2 regions of the Kaistia algarum genome follow, and region 2 is predicted to be linked to the other one. Evidence: riboswitches for the same ligand, from Rfam matches in the RefSeq annotation. Region 2 holds a riboswitch; the other holds the start of a gene.
What was found. Region 2 has a riboswitch for cobalamin ahead of OSH05_RS15260 (CbtB domain-containing protein). Riboswitches for the same ligand answer to the same signal wherever they lie in the genome.
Positions count from the first base shown of each region.

Region 1: linked by a shared signal. The riboswitch ahead of OSH05_RS10955 (acyl-CoA desaturase) and the one ahead of OSH05_RS15260 (CbtB domain-containing protein) in region 2 are both predicted to bind cobalamin.

Region 1 is NZ_JAPKNJ010000001.1:2,270,050-2,278,357, forward strand. It holds gene OSH05_RS10930 (LolA family protein) at 1-344, shown strand, start outside; gene xth (exodeoxyribonuclease III) at 641-1,444, shown strand; gene OSH05_RS10940 (hypothetical protein) at 1,595-2,152, shown strand; gene OSH05_RS10945 (COG4315 family predicted lipoprotein) at 2,241-2,624, shown strand; gene OSH05_RS10950 (hypothetical protein) at 3,116-3,376, shown strand; gene OSH05_RS10955 (acyl-CoA desaturase) at 3,496-4,518, opposite strand; cobalamin riboswitch at 4,631-4,840, opposite strand; partial or broken gene OSH05_RS25255 (NAD(P)-binding protein) at 4,878-4,967, opposite strand; gene OSH05_RS10965 (SDR family oxidoreductase) at 4,988-5,716, opposite strand; gene OSH05_RS10970 (class II D-tagatose-bisphosphate aldolase, non-catalytic subunit) at 5,843-7,105, opposite strand; gene OSH05_RS10975 (sugar kinase) at 7,102-8,064, opposite strand; gene OSH05_RS10980 (LacI family DNA-binding transcriptional regulator) at 8,260-8,308, shown strand, end outside.
Region 2 is NZ_JAPKNJ010000002.1:413,117-421,424, forward strand. It holds gene cobN (cobaltochelatase subunit CobN) at 1-2,425, opposite strand, end outside; gene cobW (cobalamin biosynthesis protein CobW) at 2,429-3,445, opposite strand; gene cobU (bifunctional adenosylcobinamide kinase/adenosylcobinamide-phosphate guanylyltransferase) at 3,442-3,987, opposite strand; gene OSH05_RS15255 (CbtA family protein) at 3,992-4,747, opposite strand; gene OSH05_RS15260 (CbtB domain-containing protein) at 4,762-4,953, opposite strand; cobalamin riboswitch at 4,984-5,203, opposite strand; gene OSH05_RS15265 (hypothetical protein) at 5,254-5,511, opposite strand; gene OSH05_RS15270 (LacI family DNA-binding transcriptional regulator) at 5,732-6,778, shown strand; gene mfd (transcription-repair coupling factor) at 6,801-8,308, opposite strand, start outside.

The DNA of each region.
Region 1 (8,308 bases), on a different contig from region 2:
TCCGCGATAGCAAGATGATGACGCAGGATCTCTATCCGCTGTCGAAGACGCCGCTGCGCTATCTGCTCGCCGACCGCATCGATCTGACCTCCGCGTCGATCGTGCAGAAGGTTACGGAGGAGCCGGACCTGATCTCGCTCGTCCTTGCCCAGGATGCGAGCTTTGGCGACGGCTCGCTCAAGCTGATCTTCGACAAGCAGAGCTTCGAGCTGCGCCAATGGGTGGTCACCGACGCGCAGGGCCTCGATACGTCGGTTGCGATCTATGATGTCGAGGTCGGCAAGCCGGCCGATCCGAAGAATTTCAAGATCGACTACTATCTGCCCAGCACCAAGCTGCGCTGATCGCGGCGTTGTGATCCGCCGCCTTTTGAGTCGGGACTTGAAAACGGGCCACGGCGTGCCGATCTTCGAACCATAGCGGGACGACCCAAGGCTTGGTAGTGCCCCCCGTCTCACCGAGCCCCAGTTCCGCGAGGCGCCATGTCCCCGACAGGCGCTAAAGCGCTCCGAGCGCGACGCCCAGCCTCCCCCGGGGCTGGGCGTTTCTTTGTCTGCTTCTTCGTGGCCCGAATTGCGCAATTGCGATTGGACTTGGAAGGCGAATTGCGTATGCCCTTGGCTTCCTTCGGGGGTTCAGCATGACGATCACGATCGCGACCTGGAACATCAATTCGGTGCGGCTGCGCATCGATCTGGTTACATCGTTTCTCGAGGCGCATCGCCCCGATGTCCTCTGCCTGCAGGAAATCAAATGCGTCGAGGGCAGTTTCCCCTCCGGCGCCTTCACGAGGCTCGGCTATGTCCATCAGGCCGTACACGGTCAGAAGGGCTATCACGGTGTCGCGACGCTCTCGCGCCTGCCTTTCGCCGAGACGGCCCGTCAGGGCTTCTACGGAAAGGACGACGCCCGTCACGTCTCGGTCGTTCTGCCGGATCGCGATCTGCCGATCACGCTGCATAATTTCTACGTTCCGGCCGGCGGCGACGAACCCGATCCGGCGGTCAACGAGAAATTCGCGCATAAGCTCGGCTTCCTGGACGAGATGAGGACCTGGCTGACGGGCGCGCAGACCAACCGGCCGGCGATCCTCGTCGGTGATCTCAACATCGCGCCGCTGGAGCACGATGTGTGGTCGCACAAGCAGTTGCTCGACGTCGTCAGCCACACGCCGGTCGAAACGGAACTGTTGGAGGCGGTGCGCGTGGCTGGCGGCTGGGTCGATGCGATGCGCCATTTCATTCCGCCGGAAGAGAAGCTCTTCACTTGGTGGAGCTATCGGGCGCAGGACTGGGAAGCCTCCAATCGAGGCCGCCGGCTCGACCATGTATGGGTGACGCCGCCGCTCAAGGGGCGCCTCCTTGGCGTCGAGGTGCTGCGCGAGGCGCGCGGCTGGGCCCGGCCTTCCGACCATGTCCCGGTCATCGTGCGCATCGCTGCCTGAGCTCTCATCTATCCGATCGTTCTGCGTCGCAGCCTCGCATGATAGAATGGTTGTCTCCGATCGGAGGCGGCCATGTTCCGGTGGCTTGGCGTCGCGGCGGCCCTTGGGCTTCTCTTCCCGGCAACGGCCCGTACCGCTGCTGCCCGGGACTTGGTCCCGCGCGTCTATCAGGAGGAATTTCATCTCCGCGCCGATCGTGACTTCCAGCTTCCGGGCTGGCGCGATATGGACAGCGGGACGGCCGCCCTGCTCGTCGAAGCCGGTTGTCGCGCTCTTCGGACCGATTGCTCTCCGGACGCCGCCGGACAAGATTCGAGCGACCGGTTCCTGAAGCGGCTCATCCATTCAGATGATTATCGCGGCACGGCCTGGCTCACCCGGGTTCGTGGCGGCAGCTACTATGCCAGGTTCGTGGCCCCAAGCGGCTACTCCGCGTGCCGGGCTGGCGTCTATTGGAAAGGCGGCCTCGTCCACGGCGGGGTGCGGCTTGCAGGTTCTATCGAGCGATCCGGTCTCGACGGCGTGGCGGTCTATGCCAATCTGGATCCGTCGGCGGATGGCGTGGCCGAGTTTCGCCTTCTCATTCTTTATGTGGCGAAAGCAGAGCTGGCGTCGCATGGCTGCTGGCCCGACCAGACCCTGCTCTTCCTCTGTCGCGACGGCATATGCCAGCCGAGCCGGGCCTATCCCGAAACGGATCTGCGTTAACCGACTCCGGCTCGAATAGATTGCCGTCCTCGCGTGTTCTTGCTGCGGCCGACATCGTCGGCACACGTCAACAGAGAGGATTTCAGCCATGAGAACCGCAGCCACGAGAACTGTTCTGGCTCTGGCCATGCTTGCCGGAGCCTTCGGGCCGGCGATTGCCGCCGGACCGGCCAAGATGATGGAGACGTCCGTCGGCAAGGTCTATGTCGATGCCAAGGGGATGACGCTCTACACCTTCGACAAGGACCAGAAGGGCGTGTCCAATTGCTACGACCAGTGCGCCGTGAATTGGCCGCCCTTTGTGGCCGGAGCCAAGGCGAAGGCGAGCGGCGAGTGGACGCTGGTCGACCGGAAGGACGGAACGAAGATGTGGGCCTATGACGGCATGCCGCTCTACACCTTCATCAAGGACAAGAAGCCGGGCGACGTCGTCGGTGATGGCGTCGGCGGCGTCTGGCACGTCGCGAAATAGCCAGCTAAGGGCGGTGCCTGCCTGGCGGCACCGCCACTTTCAATTTTCGATAAAGGCAAGCATATTCGTGGGCTTCAGGCCCACATCGGGTGGGCCCGGTTCGGGGGATTGAATGTACATATTGGTTATGCTGTCGATCGTTTACGGGGCGACGGAGGAGACGAAGAGTCTCGCCGTTTCCTCTTCGATCTCGGCCGTGGGCGGGTTTGAGTCGCTGGCGGCGTGTCAGGCAGCGGGGCAGCGTCTTCTCTCGTCACCACGCCCTTCCAATCTGGAGATCCGCTTTAGCTGCGAGGTCGCCGAATGAGCTTCGACGCGCCGCGTTTCGAGCTGCAGGGCTAATCTCCCTTCGTCAATCCTAGCGGGTACCGGTCGATCCACTGCTTTTCCGGGGGAATAGGCGTTCCTTTGGCTCCTGTTGCCCGCGAGGCACAGGACCCATGGTCGACTCAGCCTAGAATCCGCCGGGCACGGGGAGTGGAGGTGCCGATATGCTCGATTTTGCAACGTATTATATCGAGTATGACGGCGGCGGGCAGCGTTCGCTTCTCCATCGCGACGGATTGCCGGTGGCGAGCTTCGCGTCCCATGATGACGCGCTGCGGAGCGCGACGAATCTCGCCAGCTCCGCCGCCGAACTCGGCATGTATTCGCGCGTCATCGAACTCGGTGACGACCTCCATGGATCGATCGTCTTCGAACGCGAGCCGATCTCCGATTCGGACCTGCCCTGGCACGCCCTCGACGACTGAGGCCGAGCGGTCGCGCCGCATCCAAGGCTCTCAGCGGATCGCGGCAGGATTCAAGTCGCTGCTGAACGGTATTTCTTGACGCAGATGTTCGGGAGCGGTACGCGCCTTCTCCGTGCCTGTCAGGGGGTCTGGCGATCCGCCCGTTGCGGCGTTGAAGCGGAGCCGCCGTGCGCGGTCGCGGCGGCCAGCTTGGCGTAGCGCTCCTGGACGTGAGGGGAGGGCTTGATGACCTTGGTGGCGAGGCCCACGGCCGAGAGAAACCGGATCGTTAGCCAGGTTACATCCAGTTCCCACCAGCGGTGGCCGTAGCGGGCCGAGCGTGGGTCGGCGTGATGATTATTGTGCCAGCCCTCGCCATTGCTGAGGAAGCCGACGATCAGATTATTCCGGCTGGATTCGTCGGTCTCATAATTGCGGTACCCCCAAAGATGGGTCACCGAATTGATCGACCACGTAATGTGCCAAACCAGCACCGTGCGGACGAAGGCTCCCCAAACCAGCAGGCTGAGGCCGAATTGCAAAGCCTCCAGCAGGCTGCCGCCCAGCAGCAATTCGGCTACGAACCCGCCGGCAAAGAAGAGCGCCCACGAAATCAGGATCACCCGAACCCAGCGGAAGTTCGCTTCGAGCCTCGCATAGAACGGGTCCTGCAGGACGTCTTTGGCATAGCGGGAGATCAACGCCCGACGTGTCAGCTCGCGATTGGTGAAGAGCATCCACCCGATATGCGCCCACAGGAAGTTGACCAGCGGGGTGTGCGGATCCGGCTGTTCGTCCGCATGCTCGTGATGCTTGCGGTGGATGGAGATCCAGCGGGCCGGCGTATCCTGAACGCAGCACACGCCGAGGATGGCGAAGCTGTGCTCCAGCCATTTCGGGCAGACGACGCCGCGATGGGTCAGCATGCGATGGAAGCAAAGGCTGATCCCGAGCGTGCCGAATACATAGAGCCCCAGAATCGCCACCACCACGCCGGTCCAGCTGAAGAGCCACGGCACGAACGCCAGAAGCGCCAGCAGGTGGATCGCCCCAATTCCGATCGCATCGATGCGGGCGAGCCGAAGAGGCTGCGCGGCTTTCGGAATATCCAGATGACCATGGGGATCCGCCCGTGCGACATCGGCATCAACAGGAACAGGCACCGGCACAAACCCAATCGTTTGGGGCCAAGGCCGGGAGGACGCGCAAGAGGCACGCGGACGCCACGGGGGCCGTCTGCAGCAAGCGACGATCCACCGGAACACTCCGCCCAGGGACGTTTACGGCGTCGCGGCAGATCTCCTGGCTCGCGGGTCGTCGCTTCCGCCCGGCCTTCCAGGATCATTTCGATCCCGGTGACGCGCGATGGGCTTCGGCGAACCGCTCACCGTTGCGGAGACAGCTCCGGGTTTGGCAGATGCCGCACCGGCTTCCCTCAAACGCTCGAATCTTGGGCTTCAAGAGACCGTGACGGTCAGACTAGGCGTTAATTCGGATACGAAGTCAACGCGTGCCGGTCGGGCCCGGCCTCGACGAGAGCAACGCGTACCTTCGGATTCTCCGAAAGCCGGTTCGCGAGCACGCAGCCAGCGGCGCCGCCGCCGACGATCATGTAGTCGAAGCCGGACACGATCAGAGGTCCTGGTTCTGCGGCAGGATGACGAGGTCGCGGATCGTGACATTGGCGGGCCGCGTCAGCATGAACACGACCGCATCGGCGACATCCTCGGAGCGCAATCCCTCGCGGCTCTCGACCTTTGCGTCGATCGCAGCCGGGTCCTTGTAGCCCCAGAGTTCGTTCAGCACGATGCCCGGCGCGACGGCGCCGACGCGGATGCCCTGCGGGGCTACCTGGCGGCGGAGACCATGGACGAAGGATTGGATCGCATGCTTGGAGGCCGAATAGATCGGCTCCCACTGGATCGCCTGATGGCCCGAGATCGAGCTGGTGATCAGGATATGGCCGTCCTTGCGCTCGATCATTTCGGGCAGGACGGCGCGGACCAGGCGGAAGACACTGTTGACGTTGACCGCGAGGAGTTCGTCCCAGGCGTCGGGATCGCCCTCGGCGACGTCGCCGGGAATATAGAGCCCGGCATTCGGCAGCAATATATCGATACGGCCGAAGCGGGCGCGCGCCTCGGCGACGACCCGGTCGACCTCGGCTGGCTTGGTGAGATCGGCGGCGATCGGCAGCGCCTCGGTCGGCAGGTTCGACGCCACGGCCTGGAGGCGTTCGGCCGAGCGTCCGACCAGGACTAGCTTCGCCCCTTCTTCGGCGACCGCGCGTGCCATGGCCCGCCCGATGCCCGAGCTGCCGCCCGTGACGAGGACGATCTTGTTCTTGAGTTCCGTCCGCATGCCTTCCTCCCGATGGCCGGCGCCTTGCGGCGCTCATGAGCGGATGCTAGGCGGCATATATTCCGCTCGTCAATTCATATCTTTTCTCGCGCAAATATTCTTCCGGATATCAAGGCCGCCGATCGATCAGCCCGCGCCGCCGTCGCGCGCCGCCGCGCGATATTTGGCGACGACCGCGCCCACCATCTGTCGGACGAGTTGGCGGGGGAGCCCGGCGGGATCGATGGCCGGGCCGACAAGGCCACCGGTCGCCTGTGCGACGAGGCCGGGTTCAGGCCGGCCCTCGGCGATATTGCGGTGGAGGCGGCCAAGCGCGGCCTGGATGCGCGGATTGGGCCAATAATAGCGTACGCGGTCGCTGAGCCCGAACAGCATCATCGCTGCCTCACGCTCATCGGCGGCGACGTAGCCGCGCCAATCCTTCGGCGCAGCGCGCATTTCGGTGCGGATCACGTCAAGGATGCCGGAGGGTTCGGCTGGCCCCAGCGACGCCTCGATGCCGGCCAGTGCGACCACGGCTTGCCGATAGGCGAAGGTCAGTTCCGGGCCGACCTTCAGGATCGCGAAATGGCCGTCGACGAGCGCCGCCAGCGCCGCCTCGGTCTGGTAGTCGCTCGAGTGGGCCTCGAAGACGAGGCCCGGCAGGCTCGCCACCGTGGCCGAGAGATCGGCGGCCTTCTCCGGCACGAAGGCGTAGACCTTGTCGTTGCCAAAATCGACGCCGGGCTGGACGACGATGCCGACGACTCGGTCGAAGGCGGCGTCGAGGCCGCGCGCCGCGAAGGCGGTGCGGTGGAGATCGATCGTGCGTTGGACCGAGGTCGTGGTCGTGACGGCGAGGGCGTCCAGCGTCTCGGTCTCGCCACCCGGGATCGGCACCTCGGTACCCACGACATAGGCGAGCTGCCGGCTCGCGGCGGCGCGCTCCGCCACGATGGCGAGGTCGGCGGCGCGTTCCGCCATGGTCGCTTCGGCAAGTTGGCCGTCATCGGCGCAGGCCATCGAGGCATCGAGATGGATCTTGGTGAAGCCAGCCTCGACGAAGGCCGCGACCATCGCCTTCGCCTTTTCCATGGCGATGGCTGCCGGCTCGTTTTTCCAGGGGTTGGGGCCGAGATGGTCGCCACCCAGGATGAGACGATCTGCGTCGACGCCCTCGTCGGCGGCGAGGCCCTCGGCGAAGCGGCGGAAATCGGCGGGCGTCATGCCGGTATAGCCGCCGAACTGGTTGACCTGGTTACAGGTCGCCTCGATCAGGATCGGCGCGTCATCGTCGCGATAGGCGGCGAAGATGGCACGCAGCGTTTCGGGGTGGGCCGTGCAGTAGGACGGGATCCCGGTCCGTTCGCCGGCGCGGTTCGCGGCGACGATATCGAGCAGCGTTCTCATGCCGCGCCCTCCAGCCGGCGTTCGATCGCCGCGAGGTTCGAATTGCCCTCCATCGGGCCGAGCCTGCCAACGGCGAGCGCACCGGCTGCGTTCGCCCGCGCCAGTGCCGCGGCAAAGGGGAGGCCGAGCGTGCGCAGCGCGACATAGGTGGCACAGAAGCAATCGCCGGCCCCGGTGGGATCGACGACTGTGGTTCGATGCGCCGGAAGGCTCACGCGCTCCCCTCTGCGGTCGAGACCGAGACAGCCGAACTCGCCCCGTTTCAGGACGACGCTTTCCGCGCCGGCGGCGATCAGGCGGCCCGCATAATCGGCGAACTCGGCACCGGGAAAGAGTACGGCCGCATCCTCCTCGCTCGGCAGGAAATAGGTCGAGAGCGCCGTCAGCGCCTCGACGGCGGCGAAATAGCCCGGATCGCCAAGCAGTTCCTTGCGTACATTGGGGTCGAAGGAAATCGCGATTCCGGCCTCGGCAAGCCCGCGCGCCACCTCCAGCGCCGTGGCCCGCATGGCTCCGTCGCCGAGCGTCGATCCCGATATATGAAAGACGCCCGTCCCGTAGACGCAGAAGGCCGCGGTGATTTCGTCGGCGTCCGGCAGATGCGCCGCGGCCGAGTGGGCGATGTTAAACACAAAGTCGCGGGTGCCGTCGCTATTGTAGGAGACGAAGGCCGAACCGGTCGGAACGCCGTCGACGACACGGATCAATTCGTTCGAGACGCCGACGCCCGTGAGCCGGTCGGTGAGCACGCCGCCAAAGGCATCGGAACCGACCGCTCCGGCGAAGATCGCGCGTGCGCCGACACGTGCCGCCTGATCGATGAAGATGCCCGGCGCGCCGCTCGGAAACGGCCCGACATAGGGAGCGGCGAGGCGATTATGGCCGTCCTTTTCCGTGCAGACGAACTCGACAAGCAATTCGCCTAGCGAGGCGACGGCAGGCCCGATTGCCGCCGTCATAATGCGGCCACGGGGCGAGAGGCACCACGGGCATCCATTACTTTATGCACGTAAAGCATTTTATTTGCGCACGTCTATTTGTTTGACAAGATGGGTGCAAGCTGGCAGCCCTTTCGTAGACCGATTTGCCGGGCGGCGCAGCCCGGATCTACCTGCGAAAGACTGAGACGCATGACGAAGACGAACATCCGGACGATGGAAGAGTTCGCGGCCGCCGTCGGCCTGTCGCGGCCGACCGTATCGA
Region 2 (8,308 bases):
CAGCCGTTCGCCACAGGCCTTCGCCAAGGGCCTCAAGCACCTCCGGCCTTGGCCCCTCCCAATCGGCCGCGCGGTCACACCCGATCGGATCGAACCCCGCAAGGCCCAGATCGTTCGCGATCGCGCGCGCCAACGAGCCGTCCTGCGGTCTTCCGCCGGAGCGTGGGGCTCGGGCGATGGCGAGAAGCGTATCGATCCGCGCGTCCCCCTCGGGGCTCTTCCCGAACAGATGCAGTCCGTCGCGGATCTGCAGTTCCTTGATGTCGCAGAGATGCGCGTCGATCGCTCTCAGCGCGCGGTTCGGATCGTCGCGGCCGATTTCGAGGTCGCGGTCGATGCCATGGCGTTCGGCCAGCGCCAGGATCTCGGCCTCGAGAAAGTCGCGCCGCTTCGGATCGGCGCCGGCGGCGAGATGATATTCGTCGATCAGCGTTTCGATCTCGGCGAAGACGCCCTGCGCCCCGGCGCGGGTGAGCGCCGGCATGAGATGGTCGACGATCACCGCCGAGGAGCGCCGCTTCGCCTGCGCGCCCTCGCCGGGATCATTGACGATAAACGGATAGATGAGCGGCGTCGGGCCCAGCGCGACCTCCGGCCAGCACTCCGCCGACAGGCCGAGCGCCTTGCCAGGTAGCCATTCTAGGTTGCCGTGCTTACCGATCTGCACGATCGCGTCGGCGCCGAACTCGTGCCGGAGAAACGCGTAGAAGGCGAGGTAGTGGTGCGGCGGCACGAGCTCCGGATCGTGATAGGTCGCCTTGGGATCGACGCCATGGCCCCGTCCCGGCTGCACGGCGAGGACGATATTGCCGAAGCGATGGACGCGGACATGGAAAGCGCCGTCCTCGAAGAGCGGATCCTCTTCAGGCGCACCCCAGCGGGAGGCAAGCGCGGCGCGGACGGATTCCGGCAAGGCGTCGTGAAAGGCGAGGTAGGCGGCGAGGGGGAGAATTGCGGGAGAGACTCCGCCCAGCTCTCTCCCCCCTTGTGGGGGCGAGCTGGAGAGGGGGGTATGTTGGGCATGGAGCGTTTCCGTCGACGGCTCGGAAGCTAGCCCCCTCCCCAACCCTCCCCCGCTTTGCGGGAGAAGGGGCGAAAGCGCCTGCGGGCCTTGGTCCGCCTCCAGCAAACCCTCCATCAGCGCTCGGCCCGTCTCCGGGAACGCCGGCAGTTCGTACCCCGCGCGCCGCATCGCCGCAGCGATCCGCACCGCGCTCTCCGGCGTGTCGAGGCCGACGCCATTGCCGATCCGGCCGTCGCGGCCGGGATAGTTGGAGAGAACCAGCGCGATGCGACTTTTGCTGGCCGGCTTCGCGCCGAGACGCACCCAGGCGGCCACCTGCGCCGCAACGAAGGCGATCCGCTCGCGATCGGCCTTGTAGACGACGATGCGGCTGTCCGTGGCGGGATCGCGCGCCACTTCTTCCTTGAACGAGACCGGCCGCGTCAGGATACGGCCGTCGACCTCGGGCAGCGCCACGTTCATGATCAGATCGCGCGGCGAAAGTCCGCGCGTTGAATTGAGCCACGCCTCGCGGCTGGTGCCGGCGAAGACGATCTGCAGCACAGGCCGGCCAGGCGCGTCGAGCACGGTTGGCTCATGGCTTCGTCCGGGCCTGGAGATCGCGAAGGCGGTGCCGTTCAGTACGATAGCGGGTGGCGCTTCGACAAAGAACTGGCCGAGCGCTTCGGCGACGGCAGGGTTTTTCAGGCTGGTGACGAAGATGGGCACCGCGCCGATGCCCTCGCGGCCAAGTGCCTCGACCAGCGCGTCGATCGGCTCGGTAGAGCCGCCCTCGATCAGCGCCCGGTAAAAGACGATCGGCGCATAGGGCCGCTGGCGCGCCGCCGAGAGCGCGGCCTCTCGGGATACGACGCCGCTGCCCGGCTGCCAGAAGCCGATTTCGGGCAGCGCGACGGGCGCCTCGGGGGCCTCACCGTCGCCGACCCAGTGTCGCGCCAGCCGCAGCGCGCGGCCGATATTCTCCGGCCCCGCCTCGACGCAGCAGCGCCAGAGCTGCCGGGCGGCGGCGATGTCGATGGTCGAATAGGGCTCCAGCGACGGGTCCCAGCGGTCCTCGCCGGGCATCACCGCCAGCCTCGGGCCGCCGCCACGCGAGAGCGCCCGGAGCGCCTCCAGCCCATAGGGCCAATAGCCGGAGCCGCCCATCATTCGCACGATGACGAGCTTGGCCTTCTGGAGCGTCTTTTCGAGATAGAGATCGACCGAATAGGGATGCTGCAGCTTGGTCCAATTGGCGAGGCGAAGGCTCGGCCCTTCAGGCATCCGCGCGAAGGCACCGGCAAAGGCGGCGAGTTCGGAATCCGCCGCCGACAGCACAACAATATCGCCGGGCGATTGATCCAGATCGACGGCGGTGGCGCCATCGTCGATCCGTTCCGTTTCGCCGACGATCAGGTGCATGGCTCAGGCTCCGAAATGTGCCTCGACGGCGGCACGGTCGAGATGCTTCTCGCCGATCACGACGAGCCGACCGGCGATCTCTCCTGCCGCAAAATAGGTCTCGACGCGCGGGCCGACGGCCTGCACCACGGCCGGGAACGCCTTGCCGGCGACCCGGGCCCGGCCCTTGATTCGCAGCACGCCGGCTTCACCCATAGCGCCCCTGACCTTGTCGCCCAGCGCCTCGATCGACCCTTGCTCGCCGATGTCGAGGACATAGGAGACGAAATCGTCGTGGTCGTGCTCCTCGCCTTCGAGATCGTGGTGGCTCTTGCGGTTGGCCGCATCGTCCTCGGCCGCCGCGCCGACGCCAAGCAGGATGGCGAGTGGCAGGCCGGCCGGCGAGCCGATGACGCTGCGCGCTTCCGAGCGAGCCTCGCGCCGCACGATCGCCTCCACCTCGGCAAGCTGCGCGGCATCGACGAGATCGGCCTTGGAGAGCACGATCAGATCGGCGCAGGAGAGCTGGTCCTCGAACAGTTCCTCGATCGGGTCGTCATGGTCGAGCGAGGGATCGGCCGCGCGCTGCGCCGCTACCGCCGCCTCGTCATGGGCAAAGCGCCCTTCCGCGACGGCGGCGGCATCCACGACCGTCACGACGCCGTCGATCGTGGTCCGATGGCGCACGGAGGGCCAGGTGAAGGCACGCACCAGTGGCTGCGGCAGAGCAAGGCCCGAGGTCTCAATGACGATATGGTCCGGCGCGGGATCTCGCTTCAGCAGCATCTCGATCGTCGGCAGGAAATCATCCGCGACGGTGCAGCAAATGCAGCCATTGGTGAGTTCCACGACCGTATCCGGCTTGCAGTCATCGACGCCGCAATCGGAAAGCAGCGAGCCGTCGAAGCCCATGTCGCCAAACTCGTTGACGATGAGGGCGATCCGCTTGCCGTTCGCCTGCGCGATCAGGTTGCGGATCAGCGTCGTCTTGCCGGCCCCGAGGAAGCCGGTGACGATGGTGGCGGGAATGCGGGCGGTCAAAGCGAATACTCCGGATCGGAACGGGGTTTGAGGCGGACGGGCAGGCCCGCCGCCACGAGGAAAACCTGGGCGACCGCCTTGGCGATGCGCTGGTTGAGGCGGCCCTGCTCGTCGGCGAAGCGGCGGGCGAGTGCATTCATCGGCACGATGCCGGAGCCGACCTCGTTGGAGACGAGCACGATCGGCACCGAGGCCTCGTCAAGGCAGGCGGCGAGCCGTTCGCCCTCTGCCTCGGGGTCGCGGCCGGCCTCGAGCAGGTTGGAGAGCCAGAGCGTCAGGCAATCGACGAGAACCGCCCTTCCCTCCGCTCTCGCAATCGCGCCGACGAGATCGAGCGGCGCCTCGATCGTCGCCCAGTCGCCGCGGCGAGCCCGGTGCAGGGCGATGCGTTCGCCCATCTCCTGGTCCCTCGCCTCGGCGGTGGCGACGTAGACGACCGGACGGGCCAAGGCCTGTACGATCGTCTCCGCGAAGCGGCTCTTGCCGGAGCGGGCGCCGCCGAGGACGAGCGCCGTCCGCGGCGGCGGGATCGTCGGTTCCATCCCGTCAGGCCGTTCGCGAAACGCGCCGGTAAAGCCAGCCCGAGAAGAGGCCGGAGAGCGACCAGAGCAGCGCGCTGGCGACCAGCGAGGCGACGACGAATTCGGCGCCGAGCGCTGCCGGATAGGGAGCCTCCAGCGTCGGTGGCCGTGGAGCCCCGATAACATGCGGGACGACTGCCAGTGCGATGCCGGCGAGCTTGGCGTACCAGGCTGGCGCGAAGACGAGGAGCGCGAGGCCCGCCGCCGAGGCCGCGACCGTGCCAAGCCACCAGATCTGCCGCGAGGTGATCTCCGCCGCTGCGGTTCCCGGAAGCTCCGGCGACAACCCGAGCGAGGGGAGAAGCGAAGCGACGAAGAACCCGGCGACGCCCCAGAGCACGCCGGTTCGGGCGTCGATCGGGCCGCCGCGCAGCGTCATGGCGCCGAGCAGCACCGCCGATACTCCGACGCCCATCAGCAGATTGGCGAGAAGCGTATAGGCCGAGCGCTCGAAACCATCGGCCGGCTCCCAGGCGCCGGCATCATGATGATGTTCCGCCGGAGTGGTCTCCGCCGCGGCTGCATGGTCATGGCCGGACGCCTCCTGATGCGCGGCGGCGGGATCGACAGCGGCTGCCGGAGCCTCGTTGGCTTCGGCGGCCTTCTCAAAAGTCTCGCCATGCAGGATCAGCGGCTCGGTCGTGACGAACTGGACGCCCGTCAGAATCGCGCCCACGACAAGGCCAGCGCCAAAGGCGCTGAGAATGATCGATTTCAGCATGATGGACCCCGATGTCAGTGGCAGGGCAGCCCGAGGGCGTGCCGCGTGTCGTGGGTCGCATTATGGATGGCGCTGGGCGCAGCAAAGCCGGTGCCGACAAAGAGCAGCACGCCGAAGACCATGGCGGCGATGCCGGCGGCAAGCCGGCTGGGCGCCTCGGTGCGGGTTCCGCTTGTAGGAAGCGTGGTCGAACGAGAATCAGTCATGGCATCTCCTTTGCCGTCCCACCGACGGCCGGTCCTAACGATGCAAAGGCTGGTCTCCTGGCTCACGGGTCGCAGCTTCCCTGGCGCCTTCCCGGTTTCCCAGTGGCATGGTGCAAGGTCGCTCGCCGCTTACAGTTGCGGGGGCAGCTCCGGACTTGAAACCCCTTGAGGGGTCGTTCCGCACCGGATTCCCATTTCATCCCCCGAACCCTTCGGTCCTATCGGGGGAACCTAAGCAGATACGACGCTAGAGGGATCGCGGAGGACGCGCAAGGCCGTACGCTGGCACGGCGAGGCTGGTCAGCCCTGATCCACCGGCGCCCGACCGCGAAAACGCGCCCAGCGCCGGGCCAGTTTCACCTCCGACTGACGACGAAAGCGGCGGATCCGCGGGAAGTCATGGGACAGCACAATCAGCCCGATCGGCAACATCCATATGCCCAGCACAGGCAGAAAACTGAATATGCCGCCGGCGATGAAAGCTCCGCCGATGCCGATCCGGAGCGGCCGGCTTTCGGGCAGTTTGACAGTTCTCTTGCCAAATCGGATCGAGGGCATGGCGCTCAGGCAGCCTCCTTGTTGCTCGCTATATGGTGCTATTGGATTGCGAGAACCATACGCGACCAATTCCACGTCGATGTGCCCGAGACTTGCGCCGTTGGCCTGGCCTCGTTCTTCTTTTCATATTCGCGTTCTGCTAGCGCTGGTCGTGGGACGAGCGAGCTGATCCAGCGGGGCTGGTGCTCGCAACCGCCATGGGCATAGGCGTCGTGGAATCGTGAGCGAGGCAGTCCAACCCAAGCGCAAGGCCAGGCCGAGGCGCGCCGGCGTGACCATGGCCGACGTCGCGGCGGAAGCGGGCGTCTCGATGCAGACCGTATCCCGCGCCCTGCGGACGCCGCAAACCGTCTCGCCGGATACGCTCGAACTCATCACGGCCGCCATTCGCAAGACGCACTATGTGCAGAATCTGGCGGCCAGCATGCTCGCCTCGGCGCGCAGCCTGACGATAGCAGCGGTCATACCGACGCTCTCCACCTCGATCTTCGCCGACACGATCCAGTCCCTGTCGGACATGGTGGGCCGCAAGGGCTATCAACTTTTCGTCGGCAATACGGATTACCGGCTCGACCGTGAAGAGGATCTGATCCGCAGTCTCCTTGGCCGCCGCCCCGACGGGCTCTTCCTTGTTGGAACGCGCCATACGCGCGGCAGCGTCTCGTTGCTGAAGCGGGCCGGAATTCCGATCGTCGAGGGCTGGGATCTGGCGCCCCAGCCGATCGACCGGCAGGTCGGCTTTTCCAACGATCTGGCGATGGATGCGGTCGTTCGCCATCTGGCGGCGAGCGGTCGCCGCCAACCGGTATTCGCCGGCGTGGTCCGCCCTGGCGACAGCCGCGCGCGCCAGCGCCGGGATGGGTTCTGCGCGGCGGCGCAAAAACTGTGGCCGGAAGACGAGCCGAGGCTGATCGATGCCGGCGATCTGGCGTTGACCATGGATGCCGGCGCCAGCCTGCTCGACCGTGTCGAGGCGCAGCATCCGGACGCCGATGCCATCGTCCTCTCCAGCGACATCACGGCCGCCGGTGTCCTCTTCGCCTGCATAAGGCGCGGCATTGCCGTGCCGCGGCGTTTCGCAATCACCGGCTTCGGCGATTTCGAGTTCGCCCGCCATCTGGTCCCGTCTCTGACGACGATCGCCGTGCCAACCCGCCGCATCGGCTTCGAGGCTGGCCGCCTGCTGCTGGGCGCGATCGCGGGCGATACGGCAGGACCCAGGACTGTCGATGTCGGTTTCGAGTTGATCGAGCGAGAGAGCAGCTGATCGCGGAACCGTCCAGGTTCGCTCAGACCGCCTTCTTGCCGTCGCCGACCGCAAGCCGCGCCAGTTGCGTCAATACCACGGCGGTGCCCTTGAGCCGCTTTTCCGGGTCTTCCCAATCGCGGATCAGCACGATCTTCTGGTCGGGGCGAACCTTCGCCAGGCTGCCCTGCTCGCCGATATAGCGGATTAGGCCGGCCGGATTGGCGAAGGTCGAGTTGCGGAAGCCGATGACCATGCCCTTCGGGCCGGCATCGACCTTCTCGACATTCGCCTTGCGGCAGAGCGCCTTGATGTAGACGATCTTCAACAGGTGCTCGACCTCGTCCGGCAGCGGGCCGAAACGGTCGATCAGCTCGGCGCCGAAGGCGTCGATCTGCTCCGGCTCTTCGAGATCGCCCAGGCGTCGGTAGAGCCCGAGCCGCAGCTGGAGGTCGGGAACAAAGGTCTCCGGCAGCATGACCGGCGTGCCGACCGTGATCTGCGGCGACCAGCGGCCGTCATCGGCCTCGTCGGCGTCGCCGCCCTGCCGAAGCTGCGCCACCGCCTCCTCCAGCATCTGCTGGTAGAGCTCGAAGCCGACTTCCTTGATATGGCCGGATTGCTCCTCGCCCAGCAGATTGCCGGCGCCGCGAATGTCGAGGTCGTGACTGGCGAGCTGGAAGCCGGCGCCGAGCGTATCCAGCGATTGCAGCACCTTGAGGCGGCGATCGGCCATGGCGGTCAGGCGCTTCTCGGCCGGAACCGTGAACAGCGCATAGGCGCGCGTCTTCGAGCGGCCGACACGGCCGCGCAGCTGATAGAGCTGCGAGAGGCCGAACATGTCGGCCCTGTGGACGATCAGTGTATTGGCGGTCGGGATGTCGAGCCCGGATTCGACGATCGTCGTCGAGAGCAGCACATCATAGGCGCCGTCATAGAAGGCGTTCATGATGTCTTCGAGCTCCGTCGGCGGCATCTGGCCATGCGCGATGGCGACCTTCACTTCCGGCACGAATTTCTCGAGGAACTCCTTGCGTTCGGCCAGGTCCGAGAGGCGGGGGCAGACATAGAAGCTCTGGCCACCGCGATAGCGCTCGCGCAGCAGCGCCTCGCGCACGGTGAGCGCATCGAAGGGCGAGATGAAGGTTCGGACCGCCATGCGGTCGACAGGCGGCGTCGTGATCAGCGACAGCTCGCGAACCCCGGTAAGCGCCAGTTGCAGCGTCCGCGGGATCGGCGTCGCCGAGAGCGTCAGCACATGGACATCGGCGCGCAGCTCCTTCAGCCGCTCCTTGTGCTTGACGCCGAAATGCTGCTCCTCGTCGATTATCAGCAGGCCGAGATCCTTGAACTCGATCGCCTTGCCGAGCAGGGCATGCGTGCCGACGACGATGTCGACCTGCCCTTCCTTGAGGCCCTTCTTGGTCTCGGCGAGATCCTTGGTCGAAACCAGCCGCGAGGCCTGCTCGACCCGGATCGGGAAACCGGCGAAACGCTGTGAAAAGGTCTTGAAATGCTGGCGCGACAGCAGCGTCGTCGGCACCACGACCG